DNA from 4 places in the Rossellomorea sp. GQ25 genome. Region 1 is predicted to be linked to each of the others. Evidence: predicted binding sites of a transcription regulator. Region 1 holds the regulator's gene; each other region holds the start of a gene.
What was found. Region 1 encodes Rex, which represses fermentation and respiration genes when NADH is low (regulators of the CRP and FNR family bind a similar motif). Its sites were predicted from a motif close to TTGTGAAATATTTCACAA; they were not measured.
Positions count from the first base shown of each region.

Region 2: AC6CIB_RS05960 (DoxX family membrane protein) is a predicted target of Rex. The motif match lies at 5,971-5,988, and genes of this name have one in related genera.
Region 3: AC6CIB_RS17495 (L-lactate dehydrogenase) is a predicted target of Rex. The motif match lies at 2,024-2,041, and genes of this name have one in related genera.
Region 4: cydD (thiol reductant ABC exporter subunit CydD) is a predicted target of Rex. The motif match lies at 5,739-5,756, and genes of this name have one in related genera.

Region 1 covers NZ_JCAXEQ010000011.1:60,024-67,892, forward strand. Annotated here, with positions in the region: gene groL (chaperonin GroEL) at 1-212, opposite strand, end outside; gene groES (co-chaperone GroES) at 266-553, opposite strand; gene AC6CIB_RS21925 (CPBP family intramembrane glutamic endopeptidase) at 879-1,622, shown strand; gene AC6CIB_RS21930 (YdiK family protein) at 1,619-1,825, shown strand; gene tatC (twin-arginine translocase subunit TatC) at 1,841-2,614, opposite strand; gene AC6CIB_RS21940 (twin-arginine translocase TatA/TatE family subunit) at 2,630-2,800, opposite strand; gene AC6CIB_RS21945 (redox-sensing transcriptional repressor Rex) at 2,855-3,532, opposite strand; gene AC6CIB_RS21950 (ABC-F family ATP-binding cassette domain-containing protein) at 3,723-5,669, shown strand; gene tsaD (tRNA (adenosine(37)-N6)-threonylcarbamoyltransferase complex transferase subunit TsaD) at 6,023-7,039, opposite strand; gene rimI (ribosomal protein S18-alanine N-acetyltransferase) at 7,036-7,473, opposite strand; gene tsaB (tRNA (adenosine(37)-N6)-threonylcarbamoyltransferase complex dimerization subunit type 1 TsaB) at 7,495-7,869, opposite strand, start outside.
Region 2 covers NZ_JCAXEQ010000002.1:23,298-31,166, forward strand. Annotated here, with positions in the region: gene AC6CIB_RS05905 (metal-dependent hydrolase) at 1-422, shown strand, start outside; gene AC6CIB_RS05910 (YfhJ family protein) at 466-741, opposite strand; gene AC6CIB_RS05915 (small, acid-soluble spore protein K) at 890-1,054, shown strand; gene AC6CIB_RS05920 (YpzG family protein) at 1,087-1,242, shown strand; gene AC6CIB_RS05925 (YfhH family protein) at 1,281-1,607, opposite strand; gene AC6CIB_RS05930 (SDR family NAD(P)-dependent oxidoreductase) at 1,877-2,551, shown strand; gene AC6CIB_RS05935 (hypothetical protein) at 2,595-3,008, opposite strand; gene recX (recombination regulator RecX) at 3,058-3,864, opposite strand; gene AC6CIB_RS05945 (TIGR01777 family oxidoreductase) at 3,955-4,860, shown strand; gene AC6CIB_RS05950 (YfhE family protein) at 4,932-5,057, shown strand; gene AC6CIB_RS05955 (YfhD family protein) at 5,163-5,348, shown strand; gene AC6CIB_RS05960 (DoxX family membrane protein) at 5,444-5,944, opposite strand; gene AC6CIB_RS05965 (VOC family protein) at 6,408-6,656, opposite strand; gene AC6CIB_RS05970 (nucleotidyltransferase domain-containing protein) at 6,681-7,469, opposite strand; gene AC6CIB_RS05975 (ABC1 kinase family protein) at 7,709-7,869, shown strand, end outside.
Region 3 covers NZ_JCAXEQ010000005.1:355,508-363,376, forward strand. Annotated here, with positions in the region: gene AC6CIB_RS17475 (NCS2 family permease) at 1-112, shown strand, start outside; gene AC6CIB_RS17480 (histidine phosphatase family protein) at 139-729, opposite strand; gene AC6CIB_RS17485 (tetratricopeptide repeat protein) at 798-1,283, opposite strand; gene AC6CIB_RS17490 (GNAT family N-acetyltransferase) at 1,299-1,835, opposite strand; gene AC6CIB_RS17495 (L-lactate dehydrogenase) at 2,148-3,098, shown strand; gene AC6CIB_RS17500 (hypothetical protein) at 3,187-3,633, shown strand; gene AC6CIB_RS17505 (SIMPL domain-containing protein) at 3,642-4,295, shown strand; gene proC (pyrroline-5-carboxylate reductase) at 4,774-5,580, opposite strand; gene AC6CIB_RS17515 (hypothetical protein) at 5,699-5,902, opposite strand; gene AC6CIB_RS17520 (phosphotransferase enzyme family protein) at 5,899-6,915, opposite strand; gene AC6CIB_RS17525 (YciI family protein) at 6,951-7,178, opposite strand; gene AC6CIB_RS17530 (DUF421 domain-containing protein) at 7,510-7,869, opposite strand, start outside.
Region 4 covers NZ_JCAXEQ010000005.1:346,509-354,377, forward strand. Annotated here, with positions in the region: gene AC6CIB_RS17440 (LacI family DNA-binding transcriptional regulator) at 1-809, opposite strand, end outside; gene AC6CIB_RS17445 (hypothetical protein) at 972-1,112, shown strand; gene AC6CIB_RS17450 (winged helix-turn-helix transcriptional regulator) at 1,144-1,452, opposite strand; gene AC6CIB_RS17455 (nitroreductase family protein) at 1,602-2,213, shown strand; gene cydC (thiol reductant ABC exporter subunit CydC) at 2,261-3,979, opposite strand; gene cydD (thiol reductant ABC exporter subunit CydD) at 3,979-5,709, opposite strand; gene AC6CIB_RS17470 (M20/M25/M40 family metallo-hydrolase) at 5,923-7,566, opposite strand; gene AC6CIB_RS17475 (NCS2 family permease) at 7,810-7,869, shown strand, end outside.

The sequences.
Region 1 (7,869 bases):
TTTGCACCCATGTTTTCGAATGCATCTTCCAGTTCGATTTCTTTAGCAATGGTTACACCATCATTTGTAATAAGTGGTGAACCGAATTTTTTCTCAAGTACCACGTTACGTCCTTTTGGTCCAAGAGTTACTTTTACTGCATTTGCTAATTGATCGACACCGCGAAGCATGGAACGACGTGCTTCTTCGCTGAATTTAATATCTTTAGCCATTGATAAAGTCCTCCTCTTATTTAAATAAAGTATTGTTTATATACGAAGTTTGATTATTCGCCAACTACAGCCAGAATATCGCTATCACGAAGGATCAGGTATTCTGTGCCTTGGTATTTCACTTCTGTACCAGCGTATTTAGAGAAAATGATTCGATCGCCGACAGCTACCTCAAGAGCAACGCGCTCACCGTTGTCAAGAATGCGACCAGTACCTACAGCCATCACTTTACCTTCTTGTGGCTTTTCCTTTGCGGAATCCGGTAGCACAATACCGCTTGCTGTTTTTTCTTCTGACTCAACTAGCTCGATAACGACGCGATCACCTAGTGGTTTTAACAAGTGAAACAACCTCCTTGAAATTATGTAAATGATATTTATTAGCACTCGCTTGTTGTGAGTGCTAATACAACTATTATATTAATTAATTCGTTTTCATTTTGCAAGAGTCCTGCTTAAAATTTTTTTCGTCATATTTCTCTTTTTTTCACACCTCCTATACTATGCCTCACCATATGCCTTTATTCTTAAGTCGATTGAAGTGTGACAATTCTAACAAAACCCTTAGATTTGAACAGTTCCTCTTTTCTTAGTAGAATTGTACAAGAGTGAGTTCAAGATGAAATGAGGTTATCCTCATCGAACAGGTGCTAAAGGAGATCATACGTTGAAAAAACATTTCGGATATATCTTAATTACCTATATTGTCATGCAGCTTTCAAGTGTTGTAGGCATCCCCTTATTATTTAAAATTGGTGTAGATGTGCTTGGTCAACCCGAAGATACAGTTAAGAGTGTCGTTCCGGGATACTGGCTCGTGATCAGCTTTACGTTAACCCTGCTCGTTGTATGGGGCATTCTAAGGAAAAGTGAAACAAGCACAGGACTTGAACGTTCCGCTCCCATGAATGCAGGCGGTTCAATTGTGTGGGCTGTAGTCGGGATTTTCATGGCGTTCATCGCCCAATCCATCGCGATTCAAATTGAGTATGCGTTAGGTATCCAGATGGGATCTGAAAATACGCAAATGATTATTGGGATTATCGAAAAGGTACCACTATCCATGATGGTAGCTGCGATCATTGGGCCAATATTAGAAGAGATTGTATTCAGAAAGATTATCTTCGGTGTACTTTATGAGAAGATGAATTTCTTCTTCGCCGCGTTAATCAGTTCTGTTATATTCGCTCTCGCGCACTTTGAGCCTGAGCATGTGATCTTGTACTCTGCTATGGGCTTTACCTTTGCGTTTCTCTATGTCAAAACGAAGCGTATCCTGGTTCCAATATTTGCCCATGTTGCCATGAATACAACCGTCGTTCTAATGCAATCTATCTATAAGGATGAAATTGAAAAAATGATCAACGAAGCTGAACAAATACAAGGATTTATTGGAGGATTATTTCTATGAGGAGATCACCATTATTCTCAGGCGTGATCTATCTCCTTCTAGGTGTGCTCTTCACATACTTTGCTGTACAAAATGTACAGGATGATGGTTGGGGATTTTTCACTTATATGCTCGTCTTTCTGGCAACTCTTGATTTTGGTTCCGGGTTGCGGATGGTGATGCTGCATTTCAAAATTAAAAAGAAAATAGAGAATAAAAAATAAGGATTGATCATTTGATCAATCCTTATTTATATCTTCGAACTGTTCCATTTCAAGCTTTTGTTCTGCTTCCAAAACCTTTTTATACCCGATTTTAGAAATCCAAATACTGATTTCATAAAGAAGAAGCAAAGGAACTGTTACCATTAAATGCGAAACGATGTCCGGCGGTGTGATGAAAGCGGCTATGACTAACAATATAAAGTACGCCAATTTTCTCATTTGTGCCAGCAGCATCGGCGTAATAATTCCCAGGCGTGTCAGAAACAGCATAATAACCGGCAGTTGAAATAGAAATCCAAATGGAATGGTTATTTGAAACAGGAAATGAAAGTATTCATTAATTCCAATCACTTGCTGGATATTCAGATTGGTTGATAAACCCATCATGAATTTCACAACATATGGAAACAAAATAAAATATGAAAATGACAATCCACCTAAGAAAAGAATGACAGAAATCGGTATGTAACTGAGCGTTACCTTCCTCTCTTTCTCATATAAGCCTGGACTTACGAACGACCATACTTGAAATAGAATGACGGGTGATGTCATGATGATCGCAATAAACATGATCATTTCCATATAGATTTTGAGAGGGTCTGTAATCCGAAAGGCGTTCATCGTCAATTCTTTCGCTTCATCCGCGTGCTGCAAATATCGAATCAACGGCTCCGCAAGAAAAAAGCTCACGATTACCGCTAACAAGAAGAAAACGACTACAAACATGAGTCGTTTTTGCAATTCTCCTATATGTTCATAGACTGTCATGTCTCTTTGACTTTGACTCATGGCGTTCATCCTACCCTACTTAGCTTTTTTACTATTATCGTCCTCATCATCTGCTAAGCCCTTTGTTGCATTTTTAAATTCGCGTAATGTATTACCAGCTGCTTTCCCTAACTCAGGCAATTTCTTTGGTCCAAAGATCAGTAAAGCAACAACAGTTATCAGTACGATACTACCTGCACCTAACATAATGAGACACCTCCTCTTTTACCATTCTATCATAACGTATATACGAATCATTTTCTATTCGGATATGATTCCATCTTGTGACATTTCCGTGTCATCCTCTGAATAATGCTTTAAGAAGTATACCAGTGATTGAAGTTCAACTGCCAAATCAATATGATGGACGCGAATATGGTCCGGCACCGTTAATCTCGCAGGAGTGAAATTCAGGATCCCCTTAATATTAGAAGAAACCAATCGGTCTGTGATATTTTGAGCAGAAGATGCCGGAACCGTCAGAATGGCCACTTCAATATCATGCCCCTCAAGCTTCTCTTCTAAATCATCTAAATGAAAAACGGGTACATCGCTGATTTGTGTCCCAACCTTCTTTTCATCTACTTCAAAAGCCATTTCAATCTTAGTATTATTATTTTTTATGAAATTATAATGAAGAAACGCTGTACCGAGATTCCCTACACCTATCAGCACAACCTTCGTAATGGCATCTTGATCTAATGTCTTACGAAAAAAGGATAGAAGGTAATTGACATTATAGCCATAACCCTTTTTACCTAACGCGCCAAAATAAGAAAAATCTCTGCGTATCGTGGCAGAATCAACCTTCACCGCTTCACTCAATTCTTTTGATGAAACCCTCTGCTTTCCCGATGAGTACAGATTCTTGATAAAGCGATAATATAGCGGAAGGCGTTTAGCCGTTGCCTGTGGAATTTTCGTTGTATCCTGGTTCATATTGTATTCCCCCACATCTATTCAAAACCTCTGATACCGCTTCCAAAATAGAAAGCATACAGAATTTAAAACTCTACTACCCATCATACACTATATTTTATCCTAAGTGTACGAAGATTAATAGTCGATTTATTGCCGTTCCCCTCCCAAATACGGTACACTAGCACTATGAAATAGAGGTGAAAACGTCATGATTCTACTACAAGTGAATCAACTAACGAAAAACTTTGGTGCTGATAATATCCTATCAAATATTAAGCTTGAAATACAGACAAGAGATCGGGTGGCTCTCGTTGGACGCAACGGTGCAGGAAAGTCGACTCTTTTAAAAATAATTGCAGGACATCTCTCCTATGATTCCGGAGACATCACGAAACCAAAAGGGGTTTCCATTGGATACCTGGCTCAGAATACCGGCTTGGAGTCTGATCTATCCATTTGGTCGGAAATGCTGACCGTCTTCGAGGAATTGCAGAGACAGGAAAAGCAATTAAGAACATTGGAGCAGCAGATGGCCGACCCTTCGGTGTATGACCAAGAAGAGCTCTATCAACGCGTATTAAAAGAATACGATGAGCTTCAAGTCAGGTTCAAGGATTCCGGTGGTTACCAATATGAAGCGGATATCCGCTCTGTCCTTCACGGATTGAATTTCGCAGATTTCGATTACGATACAAAAATATCCACATTGAGCGGTGGCCAGAAAACCCGTCTCGCGCTTGGTAAACTTCTTTTAACCAGACCTGACATTCTCATTCTTGATGAGCCGACAAACCATCTTGATATTGAGACTTTATCGTGGCTTGAGACGTACCTTCAAAGCTATGAAGGAGCCGTCTTGATCGTTTCCCATGACCGATACTTCCTGGATAGCGTCGTCAATCAAGTGTATGAGATTTCCCGGAATCGAAGCAAGAAATACCTGGGTAACTACAGTAAATACCTTGAACAGAAAGCAGAAGACTACGAAAAGGATCTCAAGTTGTTCGAGCGCCAGCAACAGGAGGTCGCTAAACTCGAAGACTTCATTCAACGGAATATCGCCCGTGCTTCTACAACTAAGATGGCCCAAAGCCGCCGAAAAAAGCTGGAACGAATGGACAAAATGGATAGACCCCTGGGAGATGAGAAATCTGCCAACTTTGCTTTTCAAATTGATCGTCCAAGTGGAAATGATGTTCTTCACGTCCAAGACCTTACCATCGGATATGAAAAAGACGAACAGATTTCATCTCACATCGACTTCTCTGCTAAAAAGGGAGACAGTATCGCTCTTGTAGGTCCAAACGGAATCGGGAAATCGACTCTGTTGAAAACATTGGTCAATAAGCTGCACCCTCTAGAAGGAGCATTTAAATTCGGATCAAATGTTTCGATTAGTTATTATGATCAAGAACAAGCCGAACTATCTTCCAATAAGACCGTCTTAAATGAACTTTGGGACGAATACCCAATGAAAATGGAAAAAGAAATCCGCACTGTACTTGGAAACTTCTTATTCTCAGGGGAAGATGTCTTAAAGCCTGTTTCCACACTGAGTGGTGGAGAGAAAGCACGTCTGGCACTTTCCAAGCTCATGATGGAAAAAGGGAATGTCTTGATCCTGGATGAGCCGACGAACCATCTGGATTTAGATAGCAAAGAAGTGCTGGAGAATGCATTGATTGACTACCCTGGGACGATTCTCTTTGTATCACACGACCGTTATTTCATTAATCGAATTGCCACAAAGGTTGTAGAACTGTCCAAAAAGGGATCGACGGAATACCTTGGCGATTACGATTATTATGTAGAGAAGTTACAACAGCAGGAAGAACTGGCTGCACTCGAACGGATGGAACAAGGAGAACAAGAGTCATCACAGGTGACGACTCAAAAACAGTCCCACAAGATCGATAAAGAGGCGAAGAAGCTTGAGCGCCAACGCAAACGCAGAGTAGAAGAAATTGAAGGTCTCATGGAAACTCTTGAAGAAGACATCCAGGAAAAAGAGGATCTTCTCTGTGACCCTGACATCTTTCAAGATCATGAAAAGGTACAGGACATCAATGACTCCCTCACAAAAGCAAAAGAAGAGCTTGATTCTCTTTTGGAAGAATGGACAGAACTTGAGGAGATTCTTCAGGAAGAACAGTAATCCACAGGGTTGGGGATAATTATAGGACCCCAATCCTTTTTTTATTCCACATCATTATCCACAATCCAAATCCTGTTTATCCGTTATTAACAGAGGTTTTCCACATAATCCACAATTCAAACATAAGTTATCCACAATAACTTCCATAAATTAGGTCATTCATAATAGAGTTTTTTCACATAGTGTACACATTATTTATGTAGTTATTAACATTTTATCCACAGTCTGTTGATAAAACGTATGTTCGTTCCTTTTTCTTCTCATTCACTCACAAGATATCAACAATACCCACGAACAATCACTGGATTTAATAAACAAAAAGCTTAAACGAAGTCTCGTTTAAGCTTTCCCTTTTAGAAATTCTCGATATCAAGACCAGGATGAGCATTCATATTCATGCTTCCTCTTTTGCCTTGTTCAAATAAAACCGTTCCAGCAGCTGCTATCATAGCAGCATTATCAGTACAAAGAGATAACGGAGGGATGATCAACTCCGCTTCCACCCCTTCAAATGCTTCTTGAAGGGCAGCACGCAAGCCTTTATTGGCTGCAACTCCACCAGCCAGTAATACTTGTTCCACTCCATATTGCTTTACAGCTTTAACGGTTTTTGTCACTAACACATCAATCACACTGGCTTGAAAGCTCGCTGCCAAATCCTGTGGATGAATGGTTACTCCTTTTTGCTTTGCATTGTGTAACGTGTTAATAACTGCCGACTTCAATCCACTGAAGCTAAAATCATAGGAACCCTCTTCTAGCCATGCACGGGGCAAATCAATATTGGGTTCCCCTTCATGAGCCAACCGATCGATATGGGGTCCCCCAGGGTACGGAAGACTCAAGGTCCGGGCCACTTTATCATAGGCTTCCCCCGCTGCATCGTCCCGGGTCTCCCCGATTACTTGAAACGAACCGTGCTTTTTCATGAACACAAGCTCTGTATGGCCTCCGGAAACAACTAATGAAAGCAGAGGAAACCTCATCTCTTTCACTAATCGATTTGCATAAATATGTCCTGCAATGTGATGGACACCTACCAAAGGTTTGTTATGAGCAAAAGCGAGTGCCTTGGCAGCATTAACACCAATCAGAAGGGCTCCCACTAAACCGGGTCCTTCCGTCACGGCGACACAATCAATTTCGTCCATCGTCATATCAGCTTGTTCAAGCGCTTCCTCCAGCACAAACGTAACCTGCTCCACATGATGACGTGAAGCAATTTCAGGGACCACTCCACCGAACCGCTTATGACTTTCAATCTGAGACGAAACAATATTCGCCACAATCTCTCTTCCATTTTTCACAATCGCCACAGCTGTTTCATCACAGCTTGTCTCGATTCCCAATACAAACGTATCTTTTTTCATAAATTCACCCACATTACTAAAGCATCCTCTTGATTATCCGAATAATACCGCTTACGGATTCCTCCATCTTGAAACCCCAGCTTTCGATATAAATGTTGTGCCGGTGTATTGGATGCCCTGACTTCGAGGGTCATCACACGAGCTCCAAATTCAATCGCAATACCTATGATCTTGCGCATGAGGCCTTCTCCCAAGCCCCGCCCCCGATAATCCGGGAGCACAGCCACATTTGTGATATGGGCCTCATCCACTACAAGCCACACCCCACAGTACCCAACAAGCTTGTCTTCATCTTCGGCAACGAGATACGTAGACAGGTGGTTATGTTCGATCTCATTCAAGAAAGCGTCCCGGCTCCAAGGAATGCTAAAAGATTGGTCTTCAATTTCCATTACAGCCTCTAAATCATCAACCGTCATAAATCGTATATCCATATTCTAACGATCCTTTATCTTCTATTCAGATTTTTTTTGAGATTCCATCCATTTCACTTCTGCTTCAGCCATCCGTATATAATTAGGGAGCACTTCATGCGCAGACTTTTCTTCCAGACCACTACCAATAAAAGCAAGTTCAGAGGGACGTGGATTATGACTGACAAAAGGAGCGATTTTTGCTTGATCTCCCAGGACTTCCTTAATCATGCTCTCGTGAATGCTAACATCATTACCGACAAATAGGATATCTTTATTAAAATCCTTTAACTTCGTCACCCATTCTTCCAGCAGTATGTTGCAATCATCTTCAACACAAATTAATTGATCTCCCTGAAACTCGTAAAGTCCAGTGTATACCTGTCCCCTTCTTGCATCGAACAAAGGAACAATATA
Region 2 (7,869 bases), on a different contig from region 1:
GAATCCCGAAAGCGGAAAAAATCATCGTTTCACCGACGATTCGGTTTTTCCAATGGCGCCTTGCGATCGTGACTAAGGAACATTATTATGTCGCACGGGCATTCAGACGCTCGATTACGATTTTTGATAAATTTGAACGTGTACCGATACCTGAAAATCCAGTAATCCACACTGCTAAGAAAGATAAAAATCTCGCAGCCTTTCTTTCTTTTTCCCCGGTTTTCCGCTGGGAATTGGACGAATACGATGATCACTTTGAAGTACGCTTCATCGATCTTCGCTACAGAAATAATGGACACTATCCCTTTGTCGCCCTGGTACAGCTCGACAAAGACCTGAACATCGTCAGCTCCTACACAGGATGGGTCTTCAGCGAAGAAAAACTCCGCTCAAAAGTCGACATCGACATTTTAATCGATTAAAGCAGTGAGGGACGGACCTTTTCAAGGTCCGTCCCTCATCACTTTAATGCACTAAATCATCATCTTCTTTATCGTCGATCAGGTGTTTGTATTTAGGGTTTTGTGCAGCAAATTCGTGGATTTGTTCTCCGTACGTATTGACCCATTGGCGAACGACTTTTTCCGTTACTGCCTTCCCTTTATAATCGTAACCAGCTTTTGCGTATGTGGCTTCGAAATCTTCCCAAACAAGTTCGATCCAAGTTCTCGCTTTTTCATACGAAAGCTTATTATTTTTTTCAATTAACAATTGTGTTAATTCGTGGAATGTTGACTCCATTTTGTCTCCTCCTTTTCCATATATTTAGTTCCAGCTTTTATGATAATGTACACCATTTCACCCATACTATTAGTACGTGGTTAAGCTTAGTTGTGCCTTTGCTTCTTCACGGTATGAGTCAGAAAATTCACCTTTTAGGAGGCACTTTATGCGAAATAAAACGACAGGGTTCCCCAACATGAACAACAATAAATTCGAAGGCGAACCGAGAGCTAAAGCGGAATTTGCATCTAAAAGGGCTAACGGCACCATCAATACCCATCCTCAAGAACGTATGAAAGCTTCTGGAGAAAGAGATCACGACTCACTTTAAAGAAGTGAAAATTTGTTTAGGGGGTAGTTACGATGGCAAACAAAAACAACTTCTACCGAAATAAGTACAGCAGTCCATTTAACAAGGCATTCTACAATCCGAAGCATGCCCATTCCCAAGCTAATGGACAAACCACACAAACTCAAGACTTAATCATTCTAGAGAACCAGACACGCAAGCGTTCCTAGACTACTTCCGAGGTCCGTCCCTATGACGGACCTCTTCATTACTTCTTTTCTCCTGCTAAAAGCGAAATCGGCAGTGCTTCTTCTTTTCCGTCTCCACCCAGGCGATATCCCCAGGCAAATACCCCATTTAAATAGTCGACTTTGAAATATGTACCCGGATCTCCTTCGATCGCGTATATCCCGCCAGGCTTGTAGGCGTCAGGATTCATTAAATAAGCCTGTGCCATAAGTGCCTTGCGCTCCAAAACGGCATACTCGTTCACAATCCCCAGCTGTTCAGCTTTTCTTGCCTTCTCCTTCAACGAAGCGATCTCCTGCTTCAACTCATGCTCCGTCATCTCACTATATCTTCTCTCTTGTTCCATTCTTCATCACCTCTACTAATAGTAGTATAGAGAAAATGATACAATAAGAAAAGCGGAAGCGGCTTGGTCAGCCCCGACAAGCATAAGACGGGATTGCTTAAAAGGCGTTCTTTGCCTTTTTGGCAATCACGGCTTATGACCTCGAGGGGCTAGCCGCTGTAGCTGGACAATAAAAAGCGGAAGCGGCTGGTCAGCCCCGACAAGCATAAGACGGGTCCTTATTCCAAGATAATTATCTAACCACATACACCAGAAAGGATGACAACATCATGAAAACAGCCATCATCACAGGCGGAGGCTCCGGCCTTGGAAAAGAATTAGGAAAACTTCTTAGCCAGCAAGGATATCATATCTTCCTTCTTAGTCGAACGGAAGACCGCTTAAAAGAAGCTGCAGCAGAAATTGAAAGCATAGGCGGACAGGTTTCATTTGCCACGTTGGATATTCGTTCAACTCATGACATTCATCAATTAGGTAAGAATCATCTTAAGGATCGTAATATTAAATTACTCATACATAACGCAGGGATAGGCTATTTCGGCCCCTTCAAGGATACGGACGATGATGAATTAGTAAGCATGTTTGAAACGAATGCACTCGGTCCCATTCGATTGACTAAGGCACTTCTGAATCAACTTGATCCAGGGAGCAGCACAATCATTAACATCATTTCCACAGCTGGCCTTAGAGGCAAGAAAAATGAAGCATTGTATGTAGCAAGCAAGTTTGCCCTCAGAGGATTTGGTGAAAGTTTACAGAAGGAGTACGAGGATTCGAATCTTCGCATTGTGAATGCGTATATGGGTGGTATGAGTACTCCATTCTGGGAGAAAAGTGATCATATAAGTGATCCATCAAGGCTTCGCTCTCCTAAAGAAGTTGCGGAAGTGATTGTGAATGAATACAAAGAAAAAGACGAAATCGTCATTGAATCAAAAAAATAAACCTCAATAGGCAGCCTTCCTTAAACGAAGACTGCTTTCTCATTTATGGAGCAAAAGGGAAGAATATAAAGGCCACAATAAATAATAACACAGGCACTAAAAATACAGCGAAGGCATCAATAACCACGACAAAAGCCATCCAAACCCAGCGGACACCGTCTTTTCTTTTTAGAAATTGCTGGATCATCCGGATGTTCACGAGGATGAGGAAAATCGCCACCCCTAAGAGGAAAAATGGCATCACCCATTTCCCCATGGTTTCGGCATACCCTTGGTTATACCATTCTTGCTTCCCTAGTGAATAGAATCCGGTTTGGACTTTTATGATAATTTCACCAATGATAAATAGTGCGGCTGCCCCCACCACTACTCCACCTGTGTATAGCTTGAATTTTTTAGTCGTACCGATGAGCAGCAGAAGTGTTAAACCAGCAAACAGAAGCGTGAAAATCTCCAAATGAACTCCCCCTTGTCATACCCCTTCAATCTATCTTGAAAACAACAAATCATTCTTCATTTTCTTTTATCTCTTCTAAAAGTCTTTCGATGTCCTCCATAGAGAAACCTTTTCGATACAAGGTCTGTTTCATTTTCTGGACATACTCGTATCCATCATATTTTGAACTCAGCTTTCTATGAGCCTTTAACCCTTGGTGATAGACGGCATCCCATTTTTCATCATCATCCCGATCAGATTCTACTGTCTCCCAAACAATTTTCATGACAGAACCCGGATACCCTTTTCGCATCAGATTCTGTTCAATTTTTTGCCTCGCGATCATCTTTGAATCTTTCCGGTATTTTTGAAGAAGTTTTTCGGTCAGACCGACCGCTTTATCAACCTGCTTCTCTTCGGTAAATGTAGCAAGAGCCTCTTCGATATAAGGGTCATCCACCCCTTTTCTTCTTAATTCCCCCCTAATCCAGGTTGGCCCCTTATCAGAGGTATTCATGTGTGTCCCGACAAAAGCGTGTGCGAATTCTAAATCATTGATGTATTTAATATCATTTAATTTATGAATCACTTCCTGGATGACTCCTTCTTCCGGATCTCCTTCTTGTAAATGGTCCCGGATTTCTTTTTCCGTGCGCATTCGAAAGGCTAAATATTGAATGGCTTTATTGAATGCTTTTTTTACATCGTCTTCATACTGAAGTTCTGAAATCTCAAGCTCATCCACTTCCAGACCTTTTCGGAGCTGGAACTTTGCCAATACTGCTTCATCGACACTGAAAGCATATTTTCCATCTATAAATAAATTGTAACGCTCATCGTTCTTCACTTGCTTCGTTATTTTCGTAATCTTACCCATTTTTTCCACCTCATAGTAATCCTAACACATTCAGCATATGTTTTTTATTCTGTAGATAGGTAAAATAATAAGTATATTGGAGGGATGATGATGAAGATCGCTATAACAGGTGGTACTGGTTTTGTCGGTCAGGCTATGACAGAGGAACTTCTCAAACACCATCACGAAGTCATGATACTTAGCCGAAATCCAGATAAATACGACAATCGTTCAGGTGTTACCTACGTAAAATGGCTATCAGACGGCGCAAAGCCCGAAAAGGAGCTCGAAGGTATTCACGCCTTCATTAACCTTGCAGGAGAATCCATCAACAGTGGACGCTGGACGGATGAGCGTAAGAAACAAATCATCAATAGCCGGATCAACTCAACTCAAGAGGTAATGAACATTATAAAGGCACTGAAAGAGAAACCAGCGTGTCTTATTAATGCAAGTGCAATCGGCTACTATCCTTCTTCAAAAACAAATACGTATACGGAAGCATCAACGGAAACGGCAGACAACTTTTTAGGAGAAACCGTTCAAATATGGGAAAAAGAATCGAGCAAGGCGAACACGCTGGGCATCCGGGTTGCATATGCACGTTTCGGAATTATTCTGGGGAAAGACGAAGGCGCTCTCCCTCGAATCGCTCTTCCTTATAAAATGTTTGTGGGGGGGACAGTTGGCACGGGGGATCAGTGGATGTCATGGGTTCATATAAAAGATAGCGCAAGGGCTGTCCATTTTATCGCTGAGACAGAAGCCATTTCAGGACCAGTCAATGTGACTGCACCCTCTCCAGTCTCCATGAAAGAATTCGGAAGAACACTTGGTGCCGTTCTTGGCAGGCCACATTGGATCCCTGTCCCATCGCTCGCGTTAAAAGCAGCGATGGGTGAAATGAGCGCTCTCGTGTTGGAAGGTCAAAAAGTATTGCCAAGCGTCCTTTCAGAGCATGGATTCCAGTTCGAATACCCTGAATTAAAAAGTGCACTCATTGACATTTATCATTAAATCACAGGTATGCCCCCTTCTTTTCAAGGCAAAAATAGAATTAATCTTGAAAAGAAGGGATGTACATACGAATGGATAATAAGAAAAAGAAAGACAAAAACAAATCAGTTCTATCCAGTGCACAGGAAGTAACGTATTCACGAGAATTCAAAGCAGCTGATCGCGCAGGCGGCTTCAGCTCCAAAGCCCATAGATAGACAATTATTACCTAACTAAAAACCCCTACTTTGAAGAAGAATAAAGGTACAGACTTCGAGTCTGTACTTTTATTTTTTTAACCAACTGAAAAGGGGATGTTCATATTGGGCAGATCACGCGGAAATAGTAAACGAGGAAACAAAAATAGCTTGCCTCAAACACCCGCTCAGCTCAAATCTGACGGTGTTGACGAAGAGTTCTCACGTGAACTTGCCGACCAGGCTGATATGGAAGCACAAGCTCGCGCCAATGCTGCCAACCAGCGTGTACGAGTGAAGAAAAACCAATAGAGCAATCCCGGTAGGTAAAAAAGATAGGTCCTGAGGAATTCACTAAGAAACCACCCATGCAATGACAGCATGGGTGGTTTTAATTAAACGTTCTATCACACCACGATCGGCTTTTTTTGCTGTCTGCCTTTAGGAAGGACGATATGTTTCAAGTAAGGTATCACCCAGCGGTCAGCTCCCCAATAGAAAGCCCCTCTGCCTGCAAAAAGAAGGATGATGGCCACTGTGTAGAGAACTGGATTCGTGCTCACCGTTCCCGCTAATAAGAAGTTTAAGTTCATGAAAGCTCCTGCGACTAACGCAGGTATTGTCATGAATCCGACAATCAAGCCAACTCCCACCAGCACTTCCCCCCAAAGGATCAAAATATTGAATAAATCGACATTCGGTATTGCGAACCCTTTTAGAAATTCTGCATACCACCCTTGAACGGCTGGATGATCTCCCGTCGCATTAGCCAATGCTCCTTGCAAGAAGCCACTCGCATCAAAACCATCATTCACCTTATGCCAACCCGCTTCCAGCCATTGAACGCCCAACCAAATTCTAATCACTGTCCAAACCATGCTCACCTTTTGGTTTTCCCACCATTTCATGATGGTCATCTCCTTTTAGATGTTTATTGTGAAATATTTCACAATTACAATCAAAAAAACAGTGGACTTAGCTGATATTTGATATGTCTGCTGTTTAATTTGTGAAATATTTCACATGCCCTTCACACTTATACTATATCTCTTCTTTAAGAGTAATACAATAGGCTTTTGAGCAGTTCACAAAGGTGTCAAAATCGGAAAAAAATAGATTTATTATGTCATTTACTTCTTTGTGATTTCGTTTTTGGAGATGAATTTTCGGAGATTCAGCTACTGATTTTCAGGTAAAATTCAACAGTTAAAAATCAGCGAATAATCAACTGTTGAATATCCACCGATTTTTAGCTGTTCATTTCCAAACCAAATTCCTCAATGCTCACGACTCAAATCAATAATCCGGATAAAGTTATCACTATCATCTTGATATATGGCATATCTGCCTGGAGGAATATCACATGGAGTTTTAATGAAATGAAGTTGATCTTGATGTTGGTTCATAATATCCATCTACACTATCTACGATGAAAATTCCACCGGGTGCTAAATCAGGCTCGTCATTTTCGATCATTAATTGTACGTCGGTGCCTGGTAACTTGAGAGCAATCGTGTGACCTCCCTCGCGACAGGCTTCTTCAAACCCTAAAGTATCACGATAATAATTGAGAGATTCCGTTAAATCTTTAACCGGATGACATTGAAAAGCCAGTTTCATATACTCCATCTCAGTTTCATATTTTTATAGAACCATTCCCAAAATCTCATCCACCCACGCACCATTCTCTTCCACACCAAGGTTTCTACACAGTGAACGATGTAAAAGCTTAAATTCCGGAACAATCGCCTTCATCACAGAATATATCTCATCAGGATTCCGACTGCATCCCCAACTCTCCAGTAATTCTTTTTGCTCCTCTGTAAAAGGTGAGCGTTCCCCTTCATATCTCGACCAGTCCCCGGGTGCATTCGGAACTCTGCCATTCTCCATGTCCCACCCGGCAGCAACCGACCATCTCATCATATCAAGTGAATGAAGAGCATAGTACAGTTCTCCCCGGTTAGTTCTTCGGTACACTTCATGAGTGTGGGCGAAGAATTTACTTCTCCAAAGCTTGAATTCTTCCAAAGTCACATGGTAATTCAATGCTTGGGAAGCATTGACCGTTTCCTGTACGATCCGATGAGGGTCGAAAATGATATCTGCTTCCTTCATATACAGTGAAGGCTTCAAGTCCCTTCTTTTGTAATAAAATGCATCCACCTTAACGAAGCAAGAATAGTGAGCGACTGTATGCACTGCCCATGGAAAGTCTTCATAGAACAGGACGTTTCCCCAATTACCTGCACGCTCTTTTTTCCTCTTTCGATATTCTCCAAAAATGCTATCCTTCACTACAATTCGAAGATCCAGGTCCGAATAACGATCATGATTCCCCTTTGCCATGGAACCTCCGTAAAAGTAAGCCACGACATTCTCATCTTTTAGTAAATCCTGTTTAATAGAATCTCTTAACTTTTGTCGCTCCACTACTAACCGGTTATCTCTTTCACGATGAATTTTTTTATATCCCGCTCATTCTATGCTCCACATCCTTTGGTTTCGTTATATTTCTTTCACTAATTTATTCAAATTAGTGAATGGTGTATATATTACTATAAAAATACAATTCATAATGAAATATTTTGATAATAAGGTAGAGAAACTTTCTTCTTTTTTATCCGTACTACATAATAGATATAGATAGTCCAGTTACGGGGGATGAAACGATGAAATCAGAGAAGAAGTTTTGGAGAATGTGGAAGGTACTATCACTGGCTCTTTCCATCGTGGTAAGAGTCTATTGGTACCGTCTCCGCAGTAAGTCCCAATGGGAGAAAGATAAGCTTTGGGAGCGCATAGGAAAAGAGTTTAAAGAAACCTTATTTGA
Region 3 (7,869 bases), on a different contig from region 1:
CATATCTTATCCATTATTAAAAGTAGTAAAAGGGCAATGGAAGCAGGTACACCCACTCGTGTATATCTTTGCCGTCCTGTTCTTCTATCAGCTGGCATTCCTTCCTCATTAACTCGATATAGATACTCGAAAGACCGTTCATAATGAACGGTCTTTTTGTGGTGCAAATTCAGCTGGTTGTGTCCATATTCTCTTGACGCTTTTTAGATTTTTGTCATCAAAAGTTAAACAATATATATCCGGCATTTCAAGCTTTCTCCAAAACCTGATATCATATTGAGGATCAAAGTAACTCATGATCAGAACCATGATATTACCGTGTGTTCCAATCGCAACGTTTTTCCCATTATATTCTTCAATGATCTTAAATATCCCTTGTACGCCCCTTTTTTGAGCGATGAGATTCGACTCTCCACCTTCTAAGGAAAAAGCAGGATCCTCCCACACCGATGAGATTGCCTCCTCAAAGTTTTGAACTGGTTTTCCAGAGAGTGTTCGTTCTCTCATTTCTTCATACAAATTGATTCCCTCACCAATATGGCGGGCTGTCCCTTCAACGGTTTCCACCGCCCTTTTATACGGACTGGAACATACTGCATCAATCTCTTCATTCTTTAATAATTCCGTTACATGCTCAGCATCCACTTTACCTTTGCCTGATAAGGGTCTGGTTAACTCCTCGGGGGTGTATTCCGAGTGAGCATGCCTCACTAGATACAGTTGTGTAATTGCCAACTTCTTTCACTCCTTTTTACTTTCCAGCCATAAAAATGAGCCGTCATGCAGAACAGCCACCCTTATTTCCACACCACGTCCAATTGACCAGCATAAAATGTTATCGCCTTTTTATAAGGTTCGATGGTGGAGTCTTGTGATGATTCTCCAATACATGTCAGGAGCAGCTCCATTGCTTGACTGTGTTCGTTCAAATTATAGAGGGTCATAGAATAAAAGACCGTCAACACTTTATTTTCAGGAAATCGTCCGATTCCTTTCTCGAACACCGATTTGCTTTTTTCATACTCTCCCAATGTCCGATATGTACTCCCTAATCCAAGATAGGCGCCTTGTAAATCTTTATCATCCAGTCCCAATTGAATCGAATTCTCGTAATAAGGAACGGCTTCGCTTTCGAGTCCCATTGCGTCATGGCTCCATGCACATTGGTAATGGAGAAAACCATTATCTGGTTCTTCCCCAATCAATCGCTTCCACCTTTCAATGGAAGCTGTGTATTCTCCCGACTCTCTCAATGCAATGGCTTCTTCTATTTTTCTATTCATTTGAAAGTCACCCATTTATTCGGGAATGAACTCCATCAACCAGGAATCATGGTGTTCGCCTTCATGAAGTTCATGCTCCCGTAGTATTCTCGCTTTACTATATCCACATTTCTCATAGCAACGGATCGCTCTGGTGTTCCAAGTCATGGGATCCACCACGAGGCGGTGGACCCCCTCTTTCTTGAGCAAGTACTCTACTACAGCTCGAATGAGTTTCGTCCCTACTCCCCTGTTCCAATATGTCGCTTCTCCGATGAATTGATCCGTACCGTAAATCACTTCATCTAAATTCGTGTAACCATATCGTATCATTGTTTCTTCATCAAGCTGATAATACTGGAGATAACCGATTTCATTCCCCTCATACTCAACCAGACAACCTAAGACGTCCCTCTCTGCCAGGAATCTCTCCTCCACCATCTGAAGAGTGAAGGGGCGGTCCCTCCCTTCATAAAACTCCAGTACCACTGGATCCTGCAACCACCTTGCCAACGTGTATTTATCCCCCTCCTCTAACCGACGGATATATAAATCCCCACTCCTGACATTCATACACACACCTCCCATAACTCTCCTCTTCCTCTATACATTCATCACATATCAAAAAAAACCCTTTTTTTATTTGAAGGACGGACCTGGGTCCATTCCTCTGTATGACAAGTTTGTGAATTTATTCACATTAATATATGTTAGGTTATATTTCAGACTAGAATAACAATGTATTTCGTGTTATCATTTGATTGTGAATTTCTTCACAATATCTCCACTCATATTCTTAAAGCTTTATTACTTTCTTTTAATCTGGCCATTGTTAGATTCATGGACCAATTTATTTACAAATAATTAGTGAATAGGTGATGACGTATGACAATCAAATGCACTAACAAAGTAGCTTTAATCGGTACAGGATTTGTAGGTTCAAGTTATGCCTTTGCTCTCTTGAATCAAGGAATCGCACATGAACTTGTGATGATTGATTTGAATAAGGAGAAAGCTGACGGAGACGCACGTGATTTAAATCATGGTCTTGCTTTCGCTTCCCCTATGAAAATATCTGCAGGAGATTACAGTGATTGTAAAGATGCTGACTTGGTCGTGATTACGGCAGGAGCGAACCAGCAGCCGGGTGAAACCCGTCTGGACCTGGTGGAAAAGAATGTGAAAATCTTTAAAAACATTGTAGACTCTGTCATGAATAGTGGATTCAACGGCATTTTCCTTGTGGCGACGAACCCTGTCGACATCTTAACGTATTCAACGTGGAAGTTTTCCGGTCTGCCGAAAGAAAGAGTCATCGGATCAGGAACGATCCTCGATACAGCAAGACTTCGTTACTTAGTCGGAGAGCATTTTGATATTGATACACGGAATATTCACGCCTATATTATGGGAGAACACGGAGATACTGAGTTTCCTGTTTGGAGCCACACGACTGTAGGCGCAAGTCATTTAAGTGAGTTGATTGATCTCCACCAGGATGACGTGCAGAAACAGCTCGATGATATATTCGTCAATGTAAGAGATGCAGCCTATCACATCATTGAACGGAAAGGCGCAACCTATTACGGCATAGCCATGGGTCTTGCCAGGATTACCAAAGCTATCTTTAACAATGAAAATAGCATTTTAACCGTTTCTGCTCTCCTTGATGGAGAATATGATCAGGAAGACATATACATCGGTGTCCCTGCCATTATTAATGGCGAGGGTATCAGAAAAGTCGTCGAGCTTCCCTTAAATGATAAAGAAAGAACCCAATTCGCTCACTCTGCAGAGATGCTGAAAAATGTGATGAAAAAAGCGATGGATTCTTGATTTACTCCCTTCGTTAAAATGAATAGACACGCACGCCCATTGGACCTCCTCATATGATAAAGAGAATTCTTTATGAGGAGGTTCTTCTATGTACGATCACAGACAACTATTCCCTGGTTTTCCTGGGGGAGGTAGCGGGTTCCCCGGCTTTCCTGGTGGAGGTCAAGGATCTGGCGGTGGCTTTCCAGGCATTCCAGGCTTTCCTGGTGGAGGACAAGGCACACCCAGCTCACCACCACCTACAGGCGGGCAAGGCGGACAAAATCAACCACCACCCGGACCACCACCGAACTTCCAACCACAAAAAACGGTAATGCAAGGAACACAAGGTGGACCAAGTGTCTTTGCAGTAGACCCGGGTGCCATCAGAAGATGTTTATTCCGCTACACGTATATTTGGTTAAGAAGAGATGCTTTTTGGTTTTATCCTGTCTTTGTTGGGCGCCGTTCCATTGCCGGGTGGAGATGGATCGGATTCACATGGGTATACTTCGGCATCGATTTAGATAAAATTGAATCCTTTACGTGCGTGTAGGTTTGCTCATGTATTCATATCCTTACTTTAGAACCGGTAACACTAATGGGACGATTACTGTAACTGGTGAGCATACACTTTATGTGGATCCCGATCAAGCCATTGTCTCTATCGGTGTTGTCACTAAAGATGAAGAACTTGAAGCGGCACAAAACCAGAACCAACAACAGTCCAGTCAAGTCGTACAATCACTATTAAATAACGGTGTGTTACAAAAAGATATCCAAACCTCCACCTATCAAGTATTCCCGCAATACAACTATGAGGACGGGAAACAAATTTTCACAGGATATGAGGTTCGTCAAGTATTTCGCGTTACCATTCAGGACATTGAAAAAGTGGGTACGATTATGGATGATGCCATTAAGAGTGGAGCGAACCGGGTAGAAAACATTCAATTTGTCAATTCAAATCCTAACGAACCCTATCAGTTAGCCCTTACTTCCGCATATCAAAAGGCATACCAAAAAGCACTCACATTATCGAGCCAATCGGGGCAGCAGCTCAATCCCCAGCCAAAATCCATTACAGAGCAATCAAGCCCAATGGTCACCCCCTTTGTAACAACTGGATTTGTGAAAGCCGCTGAAGAAAGTACAGCCGTCCAACCAGGACAAATCGACGTCACAGCCATCTTGACAGTAGAATATCAAACCCGATAAACAACAAACTGCCAAAGCAGATCAGTACTTTGGCAGTTTGAATAAAGTTGAGAGGGACGGACCTCTGATTCAGGTTATTGATTGTTTGTAAGGGATTACGGTGTCAGATTGAACTGAAAATGGATAATCTATCAAGAAATGTTACACTGGGTTGAATTTCAATGGTCATTGATCGAATTTGATAGAAATATTGCTGTTTTCAATCTATTTCTTCCATTTTCCACTTCATGGTAAGGTCTAGCCGGAACTGGCATCTCCCCTTTAAGGGTCGATTCAGACTAATTGCGTCATATTCCAACCTTATTGCGTCATTTTTAAATTTATTGCGTCGTTTTAAACCTTTATTGCGTCTTTTTACAAGTTAATTCAACCATCCCCGATTCCTGCCACTACCAACATATCTGCAAACGAATGAGCCCATCCCCAAAACGAATGAGCTCTTCCTTATCCATCAGTCTTGAGGTCCATGCTTTCCACTCTACTCACCCAGAGACTTCGATTTACGGCTGCATGCTTCCATAGCCGTTAAAATGGCTCCTTTAAAATTATTTTTCTCCAGAGCTGACACAGCTTCAATCGTTGCTCCTCCGGGTGAGCAAACGGCATCCTTCAGTTCTCCTGGATGAGTGCCCGTTTCAAGGACCATTTTGGCTGCTCCAAGTACAGCCTGTGAGGCGAACTGATAGGCCTGCTTGCGGGGAATGCCTTGCAGAACCGCTCCATCAGCCAGTGCTTCTATGAACATAAACACATACGCGGGAGAAGATCCGCTCACTGCCGGAATAGCATCCATCAAGCTTTCCTCTACCATTTCAGCCTTTCCGAAGCTTTCTAAAATGGCTTGAACATCTGCAAGATCTTCTTCGGTTACTTCATTATTTACACAATAGGCTGTCATACCTTCTCCTACAAGAGACGGGGTATTAGGCATGGTCCGGACGATTTTCATCGATTCAGAAAGCTGACTCTCCATCCAATCTATGGTGATGCCCGCTGCAATGGTAATGATGATGGCATCCTCTTTCAGGGAATCCTTTATCGATTCGATAATGTTCCGATATTGGTCAGGTTTCACTGATAAAAACACAATATCCGAAAAGGCTGCTACACTTATATTATCACTGGTAACCCCCACTCCAAATTCCCCTGCTACTTTATCCAGCGTATACTGAGTTCTGGCGCTGGCTTTAACCAAATGATCATCCACCAAACCGGATTTCAATATCCCTCCCATAATCGCTTGGGCCATATTTCCGCATCCTATAAATCCAATGGTTTTATCCATTTCTTCACCTCGTCAGTTTGTATGTAAACAGTCTTTAGCATCATACCAAATTTATCTCCACTTATAAAATATACGTCATTAAAAAAGGCTCAAAGGAGAACTCCTTCAAACCTTTCCATCATTCCACCAGCTTCCCGCAATGGGGACAAAGAGATTTTTGATAATCGTTTGAGATCTTTTTGTGACAATGATTGCATGTCTTCACGTACTCAGGCTGATCAAATAAATCCTCAGACATCCCATACCCGCTCTTAAAGGTCGTCCTCATAAGACGGACTAATAATCCGATGATCACACCTGTAATAAGGAGTGCCCAAATCATTTTGCTCCCGCTTTTTCAAAAATTTCACCGTAGTCTAGATCGACGATTGGTTCATCATGAATCAATCTGTCCCTGATCTGAGAAAGAAGCGACTCCTCGACCACAGATAAATTCTCAATATCCCATTTTTTATGAAAAACAGAATACAGTGTTAAATCCCTGAGCAGTAGGAAATGGGGGATTTCGACCACCCACTCTTCCTCTAAATCACACTCCGTCAAATATCCTTTTAAAAATGAGACGAGAAACCTTCCGCCAAATTGACTGCGGATATCTAAGTTCTCATTACGAAGCTTCCACCATACGGAATAGTAAAGAGGAATGGCCACGTCACTTATAAAAAAGAACTGTGTACTATCGTCAAAGTCAAACACATGAAGATCACCCTCATGGTAAAAAAAATTCCCTGGATGGATGTCTGAGTGAATCAGGCCAAAAGTATCTTTGCTTTCCACAAAGCTTCTAATCGTCTCCATGTTTTTTTGAGCAACTTCAAGTATGTACCTGTCTTCCACAGGTAAATATTTCTTATATTCCAGTACATCGTCCTGATCCCAGCGATGGCGGTTGCCATCCAGTCCGTATCCCTTTGTTACCTGGTGCATACGCCCTGTCAATTGCCCCCATTTATAAAACAGTTCACCATCGAACAACGGATCCGTTACTTTTACGGGATTGCCTGGAGCTTTATCAAACAAACACACATAGAAATATGTGTCTCCTGCTTGAATAACTTCCACAAGCTTCCCTTTATTAGAAAGATTGACTAACGAGACATTCACTTCATTTTCATGTAAGTAGTTCATCCATTTCAGCTCAGCTTCCACTTCACTTTGTGATCGATGAGAACTGTGAGTGAGGCGGAGAATGTAAGGGACGCCTCCCTTATGAACCTCATACACATAATTTTCAAAGTCTCCTAGCTTCTTCGCTTGAGCAGTATTACAGCCATATCTTGAGGCAGCTTCAACCAATAGTTTCTCTGTAAAAAGTTCTTCTATCCACTTTTCCATCGTACCTTCTCCTACTCTATTTCAGAATTGATTTCTTATCTCAAAAGGGCCACTTGGTAGGGAAACAGCTCTGCTGTCATGATTCCTTCTTTCACCGCAGGATCCTCATTCATAAAAGTTTGTGCCTTCTCTTCATCCTCCGCTTCATAGACAACCATTCCAACAGCATTTTCTTCTTCGTTTAATGTTCTTCCGGCAAGGATCACCACTCCGGATTCCGTGAATTCTTTCACTCTGGAAGTGATGTGGAACGATGTCTTCATCCTCGGTTGTCCAATTGTCTTCTTTATGTAAACGCGGGATAAGCTTTCATACATAGATAAATTCCATCTTTTTTGAATCTCCTTCTCACTATAAATACGACTTCTCTTACCGGGATTCCTTCATAATTAAGACTGTTTCGTAAGAAGTGGCTGATTTCCGCCCCGATCAACTTTTTTGCTTCCACATGGCCCCTATTGGTTAAAACTTGAAAAAGCTATTGAATTCTACTCAACAGCTTTCTGAGAATATATTGATAATGAACAATGACTCTTTTATTAACTGCCATTGACCTTATGATTTCATCTTCCAAATCAAGGGAGAAAATTCTGTTTAATTAAAAAAATGAGGATATGTATGAATATCAGATGTTTTCACGATATGAATTTCCTTTCTTACATTGATGGAAGCATAGAATACCTCATTGATTGCCGTGAATCCCACTTTTCGCATTTCATCCCGAACCCATTTTTCCTCCACGTTTAATTTATCTAATACACCCGTATGCAATACGCCATCTACAATAAGAGGAAATGCAAGGCTCGTCCGCTTCATCACTCCCGCATCCTCCACTGTAACCGTTTGTTTCGGGGGAATCTTATGAATCGATAAACTTCCATTCGATTCAATGATTCCAATCTCCACATCTTGCAATGAGAAGACTTCTTTCTCCCGAAGAAGCATCAGGATATT
Region 4 (7,869 bases), on a different contig from region 1:
AAGCTTAAGATAGCCAAATCATCGGGTATCCTGACCCCTCTTTTCCCTGCCTCTGTCACCATACCGGCTGAAACCTGATCACTCGTTACGATAAGGGCTGATGGCTTTTCTTTCAGCTGTTCCCAGGTCTTCACCACGTCTCTTCCATCATGCAGGTGATAGCAGTCATTGAAGATCCACTCATCACGCACAGGATGGCCGGCAGCTTCTGAGCTATCGTAATACCCCCGGATTCTCTCTTCACTATTCGTCCCAAACATTCGATGCAGGCATAGACCTATGCGGGAGTGACCCTTTGAATAAAGATATTCGAGACCATTCCTAACCCCTTGATAGTGATCGATATATATTTTTTTACACGAGTGACCGTACACATTTTCACAAAAAACAACATTGGCATTTTCCATGAACGGAGTGAGAACATCCAGTGAATTTGAACGTGACGTTAAGATCAATCCGTCTACTTCCTTCATTTGCAGACGATGAAAGGCATCAAGTTCGGCTCCCTTGTCATAATTCGTTTGAAAAAGTTGAAGATGATATCCATGCTTTAATGCTTCCCCTGCAATACCTTGAAGAATTTCTCCGAAGTAAGGAAGATTCAAATACGGCAAAACAACTCCTATGCTATAGGTCTTGCCTTTTGATAAATGGACAGCGTTTGCGTTTTTTATATAATTTAATTGCTCGACAGCCTCGAGAACCTTCTGACGTTTTTCTTCTTTCACATAAGGGTGTTCATTCAATACCCTTGAAACCGTTGAAACAGATACTCCCGCAAGCTTCGCGATACTGCGAATATTTGTCATACCCATACACCTCATTAAATATTCTGAATGGCCCACCTGTCCATATTACGCAAAAACTTAAATAAAACGCTTGCTCTGAAACGCGTTTCACACTTTAAAGTTAATCATGCAAAGGGTCACATTGGATTTCCTACCCCTAAAACATGATAAGGAGGCTATACTATGTTTGGTATTTTATTCTTACCCGTACTGTGTATCATCATCATCGGAGGAAGCTACGCCGCATTAAAGCCCATCCATTTCTATACTCCCCACGATCAACAGGATCCATTTGAGCACATATACAACAATAAACTCAACTAGTTCAATTGCCTGCCTTCAACGAAGCAGGCTTTTATTTTACCCACTTCACTGCCCACCCCTGGACGGCCTCCACCACGGGCTCCAGTTCTCTTCCCTTTTTCGTCAGGCTATAAAGGACTTTGACCGGCTTTTCGTCGAGAACTTCCCGATAAACGATTCCGTTTTCCTCCAGTTCCTTTAATCTGTCGGTCAACACCTTTTGACTGATATTCGGTATTTCTGCATTTAAATCTTTAAAACGGCACGTTCCTTCCAACAATACCTTTATGATGATCCCGATCCAGCGTTTGCCTAATAGTTCAAAGGCAGCGGCATATTTAGGGCAAAGTTTTGTTTCCATTTCAGTTAACACATCCTAAATTGTTATCCCTTGACGCATACTAAAACGTCGGTTATATTGTTCATATTACTTATACACTTACAAAAAGTAAGTAACATACAATTATATACCATATTATAACACTTTTTAAACATCAAGGAGGCTTTATCATGGATAACTTCTTTCAAGTCGTCGATGAACGACGCTCAACGAAAGTATACGACCCTCAAGTGGAGATCCCTCGTGAGGAATTAGTCAGCCTGCTCGAAACAGCAGGAAAAGCACCATCTGCCTGGAATCTTCAACAGTGGAAGTTCCTGGTATTCGATCGTAAAGAAGTTCAAGAAAGCTTACTTCCGATTGCTTATCATCAACAACAGGTTCATGATGCTTCTGCAGTTGTTGCTATACTTGGTGACCTGGAAGCCAATAAGAATGTCGATCCTGTCTTTGATCCTGCCATTGAAAAAGGTGAAATGACAGCTGAAATCAAAGAGGTACTGAAGAAACAAATAGACGGTGCATACAGCCGTGACGAATATCCGAGAGATGCCGCTTTCAGTAATGCTTCCTTAGCTGCTATGCAATTCATGCTTGCTGCAAAAGCGAAGGGCTGGGATACTTGCCCGATCGGCGGTTTCAATCCGGCAGCTCTCGTATCCGAATTCAATGTGTCGGAGCGCTATATCCCGATTATGCTGATTACAATCGGAAAACCACTTCAAGTAGCACGAAAATCAGATCGTTTAGATATCCGCAACTTAATTGATTGGGCGGAATAAGCCTATGAAAAAGCCGCATCCTTAGGGGATGCGGCTTTTTCAGTCTGTTAAAAGAGTACGCTCTTTTCAATCTGTTTCATTTCATAGAAGTAGCCTTTTTTCCTCATGAGCTCATCAAAACTTCCTGCTTCTACAACCTCTCCCTGATCCATGACAACGATTTGATCCATGTTTTCAAGACCAGTTAAACGATGACAGATCAGAATCAACGTGTCTCCACCGGCCACTGTATAAAGATGGTCAAAGATCTCTTTCTCCGTCAACGCATCAACCGAAGACGTCGGTTCATCCAGCATCCATAAGGGTGACCCCTTCAACAATGTCCTTGCAATCGCCAATCGCTGCTTTTCTCCTCCAGAAAGATTCTCTCCTTTTTCCAGTACAGTGTCCTCTAACGAAAAGTTGCGCAGCTTCACTTTTTCTAATGCCGATTCCATTTCCCCGTCTGTCAGTCCATCACGCACCAACATAAGATTATCCTTTATAGTACCGTAAAAGAAATGATTTTCTTGAAGAACCACATTGGCATGCTCCCACAACGACTCTTTATCCAAATCTTTCATGGAAGTATCGTTTACGAAAATAGATCCGTGATCCACTGAGTAAAAATTCAATAACAGTTGAAGCAATGTTGATTTCCCTGATCCCGAAGGTCCTACAATCGCTGTTTTCGAACCTGCAGGCAACTTAAGATCCACATCATCCAAAGCCTTTCTTTCCTCTCCCTCAAAGGAAAAGCTTACATTCTTCAAATGAAAGGACGGAGATTCCCCGCCAAGTTTCCCGCCAAATGAAGGTCCGTCCCTCTCAATGCTCTCTTCGGGAATGACAGAAGAGAGCCTGGACGCCGCTCTGCGGGAATCTTCATAGTGTGTAGGAAGGATTGCCATGGGGGTGGCGTTTTCGAATACGGTTAATGAGATCATGACAAGCATAGCAAGGTATATTCCATCCAGTTGACCTGATCCTACCGAATATGCTCCTACAGCTAAAACGATCCATGAAATAAGAAGCGAAACCAGGATATTGGTTGAATGACTAAAGAGGGAATGGATACCCTCACGTTCCTGTTCACTCACATAGCCTGTTGATGCATGAACAAGACTTCTCTCTTTATCCTCCAGTCTCTGATAGATTTTCAGGTCTCTGAATCCATGAAGAAATTCCGTTACCTCAGTAGACAAGTCCCCTCTTCTTTCTCTTAATGTTATTTCAATCTTTCTCTGTTTAAGAGCAAAATAGGCAGGGACGATGAATCCCGTCAGCAGAAGGCCCACGAGAAGAATCAATGCAACAGATACAGAATAAAACATCGTAAACAAAATCGTACTTAAGAACACCAACACCAGAATGATCGGCGGATAAAAGACCCTAAGAAAGAAATTCTGGAGGCTCTCTACGTCCCCGACAATTCTTGAGAGAAGATCTCCACTTCTGTATCGACCGAAAATCCCCGGCGCTAACGGTTCGATTGCTTCATAAATCGAGACTCGTAAATTAGCCAGAATCGTGAATGTAGCACGATGGGAAAAATAACGTTCAGCGTACCGGCTTAGCGCCTTTGTAAAACCGAATAGCTTCAATAGCGCAATCATCACCGTCAGTGCGTAAAGTGGTACTTCCAAAGCTGCTTTAGAAATTAAATAACCACTGGAAGCAAATAATCCGACAGAGGTCATTCCAGCCAGGAAGCCAAAAAGAATAGAATACACTATATCCTTCTTTTCCTTCATCATCAGCCTTAAGACAAATCCTAACTCTTTCATCATGTATTCACCCCTTGCTGTGCTGTCACCATCTCCTGATAGCGAGAAGAGGACATTATTAACTTCTCATGATTTCCTATGCCCGCTAATTCCCCATTTTCCATGAACAGAATTTGATCCGCTTCACGAATTGTATGCAGGCGGTGAGCCACTGTAATCACCGTTGAATACTTGGATAATTCCTGTATGGAGGTTTGAAGGATTCCCTCGGTTTTAAGATCCAATCCTGTTGTCGGTTCGTCGAAGAGAATAAGAGAAGGTTTTTTGAGAAAAGCCCTGGCTAAGGCAATACGCTGCTTTTCTCCTCCTGACAGCCCTCTCCCCGCTTCACCGATTAGTGTGTCATACCCTCTATCGAGACCTGCAATCATGTGTGAGATTCCTGCTTTTTCAGCAGCGTATTCAATCTCTTCCCGGGTAACTCCTTCTCTTCCTCCAACCGCAATATTCTCTGAGATTGTGCCTGAGAATAAATACGGATTCTGTGAAATATAACTCAGTTGATCAAACCAGTCGCTTTCCCTATATTCACTTCTCGAATGTCCATCAATCACGATGTCTCCTTCAGAGGGATCAAGAAGTCCTGCTAAAAGATGAAGAAGGGTTGTTTTCCCTGCTCCGCTGTGACCGACGATCGCCACTTGACTGCCGGGAGGGAAGACTGCCGAAATGGATTGAAGAACAAATCCCTTTTCCCCGTAGGAAAACCCGACATTACGCAATTCAATTGTGGCAGGAGTCCCAATTGATTCGAGTTCCTTCTCTCCCCAATGCACAGATCGATCTTTTTCTTTAAGCTCCTCCATGACTTTCTTTCCGGCCCCCATACTTCCTCGGCCAGTATGAAAGGCTTGCCCAAGTTCTTTTAGTGATAAATAGAATTCCGGGGCTAGCACAAGAACGAAGAAAGCGGTGAAGAATGAAATGCTTTCAAAGACGACTAATCTGAGCCCTACTTCAAGAGCAATCAGTCCAATACTTAACATGGAAATAAACTCTAGCATCAAGGAAGATAAGAAGGCAGTCTTTAACACTTCCATCGTGGCTTCACGAAAGTCAAGACTGGCAGAACGGATCCCTTCTTTCTGTTGCTCCCCTCTTCCAAGGAGCTTCAAGGTAGTCAATCCTTGCAGTGTATCGAGAAATCGTCCAGAAAAAGCCGTCAGCTTATCCATTTGCTTCTCGGATTTGTTTTTTGTCATCACTCCGATAATCGCCATAAACAAAGGAATGAATGGGGCCGTTATGACCATAATCAGACCGGTATAAATATGCTCAGTAAAAATAGTGATTAACAGTATCAACGGGACGATAGTCGTTTGAATTCTTTGGGGTACGTACTGACTGTAATACCCATCCAGCCCATCGACAGCATCCATCATCGTACTGACCTTTTGTCCAGACTGTCCTAGAAGGGATGCTTGCAGTGGATTTCTTGCCCACTTATTCAAGAGCCGCTTTCTCAAGTCGCTCTTTACCTTCGAAGCCATCCTGATTCCGGTTCGTCCATTCACATACGTGAGGGCTGCTCTCCCCACTAAAATAAGCAGCAATGCACCCAGAATTGGGAGAATGTCTTGAAATTCCTCTCCCTCTATAAACATTTTATCTACAATGCTAACCAGCAAGTAAGCTTGTCCAATTACGACTCCCCCCATTAATAGGGATGTTCCGTAAAGTGTCATCATGGATGATTTCTGCTGCTTAGCCATTCGATTCAGTTCTTTCATAATTTCTCTCAACTCCAAAAGTTAAAAGTTAGTGAAACATTTCACAAATCAATAACTCTATTATAGTAAACTTGTTCTCTTTATGCATCTTTTAGGATTGACCTTTTTGTGACAATTCCAGTTTCGTATCCAGTTCCAATCAATAAAAATAGAGAGGTACACCGCTAAGCGAATGACCTCTCTGTCTGAAAAGTTTATTTTTTCATGAGCACATCATATCTTCAATAAATCCTTCGTCACACGCTGGATAATCTCCGGAAGCAATGAGAAGGTGTAAGGTTTATACACTCTCTCTGTCCACTGATGGCCATCTTTTCCGTAAACTCCGATATTAATAGAAGGGATGTTCAGCTTTCTGATCATGTCGATTGGAATAGGGTACAACTGATCGATCAATGGAAGATTCTTTTTGAATACATCAATATCCTCGTCTTCTTCATGAAGAGAGAGAAAACTGCCATCTGCGAGATAAGGGAAAAACCGTTTAATGACAAATTCTTCGCCGGTTTCTTTTGCTATATCATTTAAGCATTTCCCTAACGCTTCTCTCACCCTCTTGCCATATTCATTTTCTTCATTCACAAAGTTATGAGGTAAAAATGGCGGTGCGAAGAAAATGATCACTCTTGGCGTTCGATCGGGATCCAGATGCTGCAGTGCTTCCACCATGGCATACGCAATCGTTCTTCTGTCTTCTCCCTCCATATCATAAAAGACCTTTTTCATGACAGGATCCGGATCAATTCCTCTTTCCTTCAGCCAGAAGATATACTCCCGTAACGTCAGCACTTCCACTTCCCATGAAAACTCCCTTTCCGGGAAACCATGATAGCTCCGGTATTGCTCAAACTGTCTTTTACTGCGTTCTTCCAGTTCACTCACTGCCTTTATTGCTGCCTTCTTCATATCGTAGAGCACTTCTCTGGCGGTTTTCTCGTATACAAAATAGTTGAAGTAAAGAGAAGCGCTAAGAGGGGTTTGAACATTATACGTATGCTTATCATCTTTGAAATACAGGCAAGATGGCGGCAGGGTGAATTCACCTGGTATATCCTCCAGATAATCCAGGTTCTGATTGATTTCAAGATTGATTTTGGAAGCAATCACAGTAGGATCGATGGATGTCAGCACATCCCCTACATGTGCTTCTCTTCCATATATATAAAAGCTTGGCAGGAGCTTTCCTGCAGCACCCGTGTAAATATATCGTATACAGTCCCCATCATAGATCGGAGAAATGAAATCGGTATTGATCGCTGCCAAATAGTCAAAGCCCTCTTTTTTCAAACGATAGAGATCACTTAATGCTGCAATCATTCCGGCATGTTCACTTTCTTCATCACCATTAAATAGGAAAAGTAAATGTCCATCTGGCGTTTCCTGTCCCGTATAGTACAAGAGATTCGCTATGTGTACGGCAATTCCGCTCTGCATATCCAATGCCCCTCTTCCAAACAGCCAGTTTCCAGAGAGGGCATCTTCTCTTACCTTTTCCTCTCCTTCATAGTCCATAAAGAACTTTTGAAGAAAGTCGGGATCATGAGCCATATCTTGAAGTGCCCCATAATCATCCGTCCCCACCGTATCATAATGGGCATGGAATAATACAGTTTTCGAAGACGTTCCTTTCACGAGAGCAATCACGTTTTTCCTTCCTGTAGGATCGTTCGGAACTTCTTGGAGCCAGACTCGATCAGGATGCTCCTGAAAATAAGGAAATGAAGAAATCATTTCATATATATACTGGGCTTTTTCACTTTCGCCAATTGTTCCATTATAGCTTTTCAGAGCGACTAAAGATCGTGTGATGAGTTCAATCTGCTCGGAGATTGATTTGTTTATTAATTGTGTATACACGTTAGTACCGCTCCTTTCCTTAAGAAATGTCAGCTTATGCGTGGTTAATCGTTTACTTACTGGGCATTATAGAGACTGATTCTTCTATAATTGATAACATCTTATCGAAAATGATATGGGTTTGGAAGGGATTTCAGGATTCTTTCTTAAAAAAATTTCATACCTTTCTATTGAAATCCGATCTAATACCGAATATTATAGAAGTTGCGCGTTTTTAATGTTCGTTTTATTGGAGGTATTACGATGTTTAAATTAAAGGAACACGGCACTAATCCTAAAACTGAAATACTGGCAGGGATTACA